One region of the Dactylosporangium sp. CA-139114 genome, then DNA from elsewhere that is predicted to be linked to it. Evidence: riboswitches for the same ligand, from Rfam matches in the RefSeq annotation. Region 1 holds a riboswitch; the other holds the start of a gene.

Region 1 (3,400 bases):
GAGTACGAGGCGATCGCGCTGGCCGGCTCGGAGGAGGCGCGCGCGACGCTGCTCGGGACGCGGTACCCGGCGGCGGAGCTCGATGCGTACCTCGGGCGCACGGAGGCGTGGGGGCAGCTGCGGTACCTCCCGCACGAGCGGCACAGCGATCACATCCACTCCTGGGTGCCCGAGACCGTGCCCGGCATCGAGGACGTGCCCGAGGAGGAGCGCTGGCACCCGCTCGACGCCCTGTTCGCCCCGCTGCGGGCGCCCGACGGCGAGCTGGTCGGCATCCTCGGCGTCGACCTGCCCACCGACGGTCGCCGGCCCGGGCCGCTGCAGCGCGAGCTGCTGGAGATGCTCGCCGCGCAGGCCGGCATCGCGATCAACAACGCCAATCTCGTCGAGGCCCTGCAGCGGGAGCGCCGCCACCTGGCCGCCAGCGAAGAGGCCTTCCGGCTGGCCTTCACGGGTGCTGGTACGGGCATGTGCATGCTCGGCCTCGCCGGCGCCACCCAGGCCCGGATGACCCGCGTCAACCCCGCCCTGTGCGAGCTGCTCGGCCGCAGCGAGGCGGAGCTGCTCGAACTGCGCGTCGCCGAGCTCCTGCACCCCGACGACCTCGACATGGCCCGGCTCGCCTTCGCCGCCGCGACCACGGGCAAGGGCACCCAGGTGCGCGACTACGAGGTCCGCTGCGTGCGCGGCGACGGCACGGTGATCTGGGTCGCCACGACGCTGTCCATCGTGGACGGGCCGCCCGCCTTCGGCATCCTGCAGGTCCAGGACATCACCGAGCGCAAGGCGGCCGAGGCCGACCTGGTGCGCCGGGCGTCCCGGGACCCGCTCACGGGCCTGGCCAACCGCGACGCGCTGGCCGCGCCGCTCGCCGCCGCGGTCCGCCGGGCGCGTTCCGGGCGCGGCACCGGGGCGCTGCTCTTCTGCGACCTCGACGACTTCAAGTCGGTCAACGACACGCTCGGTCACGACGCCGGGGACGCGGTGCTCGTCGCCGTGGCCCAGCGGCTGTGCGCGCTCGTGCGGCCCGGTGACACCGTGGCCCGCCTCGGCGGCGACGAGTTCGTGGTGCTCGCCGCCGACCTGCCCGGCACCGACGCCGCCGGCCTGGCCGCGCTCGTCGACCGGGTCGAGCGGGCCGTCTCGGCACCGGTGGTGCACGACGGGCACGTGCTGCGGGTGCGGGTCAGCGTCGGGGCGGCCGTGATCGATGACACGGTGCTCGATGCCGGGGCCGCCCTGCGCCTGGCGGATCGGGCGATGTACCAGGTCAAGGGCGCACGGCACCGGCGCGGGATGACCGATCGTGTGACAGCGCACGGTGAGCGTTCCGGTGCGCCGGGTGGTATCCCGTTGCTGTGGCTGGCCGAGTCCTGAAGTCCCCGTTACTGTCGGGTGGTCTGCCACGGGAGACGCGCCCCGAAACGCGGGGCCACCGGGCAGGCGCCGTCGAGTCGCGACGCTCACTTCGGCGTCGTGAGCCGGGGACCCATCGCAGTCCTTGGGGTGTATCCGTGACCGAGTCACGGTAGGGCGAATCCTCCCGCCCGAACCCGTCAGCTAACCCGGTAGGCGGCACCGGAAGGAGAACTTCTCGTGTTCGTCGACGCCCTGTGTCGTCTTTCCCTCGGACGGGTGATCGCCAGGACCTGACCTGGCCCGTGTCCACCCGCTGACCGTTCGCTTCGCCGCCGCGCGATCCCTCTCGTACCACGGGATCGTGCCGATGGCGTGCGCCCGCATCCGTCTGAGGAATGATCTTGCTGAAACCGTTACCGCGCCAATTCCAGCCGCGCCATCGCCGGCCACTGCTGACCGTCAAACCCGTCGCCGTCTCCGCCGTCGTCCTGTCCGCCACGCTGCTCGCGTCCGGCTCGGCCGGCCACTCCGCCACCGCCACCGCCGGCGCGTCGCGCCCGCCGGTCGCCGCGCCCGCCGCACCCGCGCCGGTGTTCGCCGAGGACGCCTCGCTCGTGCTGTCCCAGCTCGACGGGCAGGCCTCGCTCTCCGGCGCGCCCGCCCCCGCGCCGGCCGCCCCGCCCCCGCCCGCCCTGCCGCGGCCGGTCGCCGGGCTGAACCAGACCCAGATGAACAACGCGGCCGCGATCGTCCGGCAGGGCCGCGCCCAGGGCATGCCCGAGAAGGGGCTCGTCGTCGCGGTCGCCACCGCGATGCAGGAGAGCGACCTGTACAACGTCGCCAGCCCGGCCGTCCCGTCCTCGATGAAGCTGCCGCACGACGCCGTCTCGACCGATCACGACTCGGTCGGGCTGTTCCAGCAGCGCGCGAGCCAGGGCTGGGGCAGCGTGGCCGAGCTCATGGACCCGGCGCACTCGGCCGCGCTGTTCTACTCGGCGCTCGCCCAGGTGTCCGGCTGGCAGAACATGAGCGTCACGGCCGCGGCCCAGGCGGTCCAGCGCTCCGCGTACCCGGGGGCGTACCAGAAGCACGCCGACCGGGCCGCGCAGGTCGTCGCCGCGATCGCCTGAGCCGCCCAGCGAACGGGATCGATGCTCTACTCGTTCTCGTGGGCGGCCATCGGGCGGCGGATTGTCCATCGCGCCGGACGTGTCGGGCAGCGGCTCGTCCGCCGCGCTGGACGTGTCGGGCATCGGCTCGTCCGCCGCCCTGGACGCGTCGGGCATCGGCTCGTCCGCCGCGCTGGACGTGTCGGGCATCGGCTCGTCCGCCGCCCTGGACGCGCCGGGCACCGGGCCGCCCCCCGGCCGCCCCGGCGGCGTGATCGCCACCCCGGCGACGAGCGCGAGCACCGCCGCGGCCACCGCTCCGGCCGCGGCCGTGGCCCGCCGCCGGCGCCGCCGCCCGTCGGTCACCACCCGCCCCAGGTCGACGCGCGAGGCCGGGGCCTCGTCACCGTCGCGCATGAGGACCCGCAGGCCCTCCTCCCAGTCGTTCACCGCGCCCTCCCCGCGTGCTCGGTGGTCTCGGCGAGCAGCCGGCGCATCGTGGCCAGCGCGGCCGAGGTCTGACTCTTGACCGTGCCCGGCGCGCAGCGCAGCGCCCGGGCCGTCTGCTCGACGGACATGTCACAGAAGAACCGCAGCACCAGTACGGCCCGCTGCCGGTCGGGCAGCCGCGCCATCGCCTGCCGCAACTCGAGCCCCGCGGGGATGCCCTGCAGCGCGGCGTCCTCGGCCGGCCGCTCCGGCACCCGGTCCACGAGCGACACGCGCGAGGACCAGCCGCGCCGACGCTCGTCGATGAACCGGTGCACCAGCACGGTGCGCACGTACGCGTCGACGTTCCCGGCCCGCCGGATCCGCCGCCAGCGCACGTACACGTCCGTGAGCGCGCGCTGCACGATGTCGTCCCCGCGCGTCCAGTCCCCGCAGAGCAGGTACGCCGCGCGCCGCAGCCCGGGCAGCCGCGCCCGCACGAA
Region 2 (3,400 bases), 2.6 Mb from region 1:
CCGAGCAGGACCCGGCCGTGCTGGGGGCGGTACACCCCGGAGATCACGTTGAAGATGGACGTCTTGCCGGCGCCGTTGGGGCCGATCACCGCGAAGAGCTCGTCGGCGCCGACGCTGAAGTCGACCCCGTTGATCGCCTTGACGCCCGCGAAACTCAACCGCACGTCTCTGAAGCTCAGCACATCACTCACGACGCCACCTCCGCAAGCTCCGGTGCCGCCGCGAGAAAGCTGTGCTTATGGTGAGCGGCCCCTCCGCTCCGCTCCGGACCGCTCACGACAACCACCGCTTCCGCCGCTTGTAGTGCTTGACCTCGCGGAACGAGTGGGCGGCGTGCGAGCCGAGGTAGAACTCGCGGATGTCGTCGTCGGTGAGCAGGTCGGCGGCGGGCTTGTCGAGCACGACCTTGCCGTTCTCCAGCACGTATCCGTGCTCGGCGACGGAGAGCGCCATGGCCGCGTTCTGCTCGACCAGCAGCACGGCGGTGCCGGCCCGGTTGATCTGCACGATCAGGTCCCGCACCTGCTCGACCATGCGCGGGGCCAGGCCCAGGCTCGGCTCGTCCAGCAGCAGGTACTTCGGGTCGGACATGAGCGCCCGGCCCATCGCGAGCATCTGCTGCTCGCCGCCGGAGAGGTAGCCGGCCACGGCCGCGCGCCGCTGCTTGAGCACCGGGAAGAGCGCGTACATGCGCTCCATCGCCTCGGCCGCGCCGCGGCGGCGGGTGTGGGCACCCAGCCGCAGGTTCTCCTCGACGGTGAGCTCGGCGAAGGTGCGCCGGCCCTCCATCACCTGACTGATCCCGCGCCGGACGATCGCGGCGGGGCGCAGACGGTGGACGGGAGTGTCGCCCAGGGTGACGCAGCCGCGCGTCACGGCCCCGTCGTGGACGCCCAGCAGGCCGGACAGCGCCCGCAGCAGCGTGGTCTTGCCGGCGCCGTTCGCGCCGAGGAGGGCGACGATCCGGCCCTCCGGGACGGCGAGGCTCACGCCCCGCAACACCAGCATCACATCGTCGTAGACGACCTCGAGGTTCTGGACCCGTAGCACGTGCGGACCCCCGAACTATTTGCACCGGCGGTGTAAGAAGTTAGGAGTATTTAACCCGCTCCCGCGTGAGAATCAAGCCCCGAATCTGTAACCGTCCGGCACCGATGTCACGGTCCGGCACGGGTGGCCAACCGGCGGTAATCCGGACTTTTGGGGTAATAGATATTGAGCGGGACGCACGCCTTTCGCCCGGCGGATGCTCACGTTAAGTTAGGCGCTGGCCTGCCCGGCAGTCCGTCATCCACCCCGGATGGCACCGGGCAAGCGCCGCCGAATCGAGCTCCGCGCGCACCCACTCCGGGCGTGCGCATCGAGCCGGGGACCCATACCTCTGGGGTGAATCCGCAACACTGCGGTAGGGCGCTCTCTCTTCCCGCCCGAACCCGTCAGCTAACCCGGTAGGCGGTCGGTGCAGAAGGGTCTCCCCTTGTCCACTGGACATCGTGCCCGCCGTTCGGCGCTACGGACCCTGCTCATCGGGTTCGTGTCACTCGCTGTGATGGCACCCGCCACGGTCGCACACGCCGACCCGACGCTCGCCGAGATCGAGGCCCAGCTCGACAAGCAGAACGACGAGCTCGAGCACACGATCGAGGCCTGGAACAAGATCAACTCCGACCTGGCCACCTCGCAGACCAGCGCGAAGGCGCTCGAGGACGGCGTGGCCAACGCCAACGCCGGCGTCGAGCAGATCGCCATCGCCGCGTTCAAGACCAACGGCAGCCTGCGCAACCTCAACCTCGTCCTCAACGCGACGTCGTCGGGCTCGCTCATGGACCAGCTGTCGATGCTGCAGCAGATCACGCGTCAGCAGCAGAAGGAGATCGACGACTACAAGGCCGCCAAGGCCAAGCTGGACGAGACGATCGCGGGCCAGAACGCGCAGAAGGCCGACCTCGAGAACAAGCGCAAGCAGATCGAGGGCGACGTCAAGAAGCTCCAGGACCTGCAGAGGAAGGCGGCCAACGCGGGCGCCAAGAAGGTGGCGTACAACAGCGTCAAGGCGCCACAGGTCGACGACGCCACACGCCAGAAGGTCATCAACTTCGCCTACGCGCAGCAGGGTGAGCCCTACCACTGGGGTTCGGCCGGCCCGGACCAGTGGGACTGCTCAGGGCTGACGATGATGGCCTGGAAGCAGGTCGGCGCGAATCTGCCGCACGTCGCCGCGGACCAGTGGAAGGTCGTGCAGCACATTTCCGCGTCGGAGGCCCGCCCCGGTGACCTGGTCTTCATGAACAACCTCGGCCACGTCGGCATCTACGTCTCGCCAGGCCGGATGATCCACGCCCCGCATACGGGCGACGTGGTGCGGGAGGCCAACATCAGCGGCAGCGTCTACGGATACGGCCGCGTCAAGATCTAGGCTCCCGACGACGATGTGCAGGGCCGCGGATCGCGACGATCCGCGGCCCTTCATCATTGGGGCATGGCGTCCTGGGATCCGCAGCAGTACGAGCGCTTCGCCGACGAGCGCGCCCGGCCCTTCCGCGAGCTCGTGGCCCGCATCCCCACCACGTCCGCGGTCGCCGTCGTCGACCTCGGCTGCGGCCCCGGCACCATGACCGCCACCCTCGCGACCCGCTGGCCGGACGCGGCGATCCTCGGCCTCGACTCCTCGCCGGCGATGATCGCGGCGGCCGCGGAGCACCGCAGCGCCCAGCTGACCTTCCAGCTCGCCGACGCGGCCGAGTGGCGGCCCCAGCGCGGCTCCCTCGACGTCATCGTGGCCAACGCCTCGCTGCAGTGGGTCGGCGACCACGAGACGCTGCTGCCGCTGTGGGCGGCGGCGCTCGACGACGGCGGGACGCTCGCCTTCCAGGTGCCGCTCTCCTTCGACCCGGGCATGGTCGCGGTGGCGGCGCGGGAGCGCTGGGCACCGCTGCTGGGCGGCGCCTCGGGCACCACGGGACCGCGCTCGGCGTCGCCGGTGCTGGGCGCGGCCGACTACGTACGGTTGCTGTCCGGGGCCGGCCTGACCGTCGACGCGTGGGAGACGACCTACTACCACGTGCTGCCCGGCGAGGACCCGGTCTTCGAGTGGTTCAAGGGAACCGGCCTGCGGCCTTACCTCGACGCCTTGTCCGGGGCCGATCTGGAGGAGTTCACGGCGGATGTCAAGGAGCGAATGCGGCAGCTGTACCCGCGCGAGCCCTTCGGCACGATCCTGCCGTTCCCTCGCCTCTTCGTCGTCGCCCAGCGCGCCTGAGACTCCCGGCTCGCGGCTCGCGGCTCCCGTTTTCGCGGCCCTCGTTTCGCGGCTGGCGGCTCGCGGCCGTCGTTTCGGGGCTGGCGGCTCGCGGCCCTCGTTCGCGGCCTTCGTTTCGCGGCCCTCGTTCGCGGCCCTCGT

What was found. A riboswitch is a leader RNA that binds a small molecule or an ion and turns the genes downstream of it on or off. The one in region 1 is predicted to bind cyclic di-AMP.
Region 2: it holds a riboswitch for cyclic di-AMP, as region 1 does, so the genes downstream of both, ACQP2P_RS05480 (NlpC/P60 family protein) here and ACQP2P_RS39565 (hypothetical protein) in region 1, are expected to answer to the same signal.

Annotation. Positions count from the first base shown of each region.
Region 1 is NZ_CP192080.1:8,822,786-8,826,185, reverse strand. It holds gene ACQP2P_RS39570 (diguanylate cyclase domain-containing protein) at 1-1,377, shown strand, start outside; cyclic di-AMP (ydaO/yuaA leader) riboswitch at 1,451-1,590, shown strand; gene ACQP2P_RS39565 (hypothetical protein) at 1,761-2,489, shown strand; gene ACQP2P_RS39560 (SigE family RNA polymerase sigma factor) at 2,915-3,400, opposite strand, start outside.
Region 2 is NZ_CP192080.1:1,208,556-1,211,955, reverse strand. It holds gene ACQP2P_RS05490 (ABC transporter ATP-binding protein) at 1-191, opposite strand, end outside; gene ACQP2P_RS05485 (ABC transporter ATP-binding protein) at 274-1,008, opposite strand; cyclic di-AMP (ydaO/yuaA leader) riboswitch at 1,309-1,470, shown strand; gene ACQP2P_RS05480 (NlpC/P60 family protein) at 1,535-2,416, shown strand; gene ACQP2P_RS05475 (methyltransferase domain-containing protein) at 2,480-3,259, shown strand.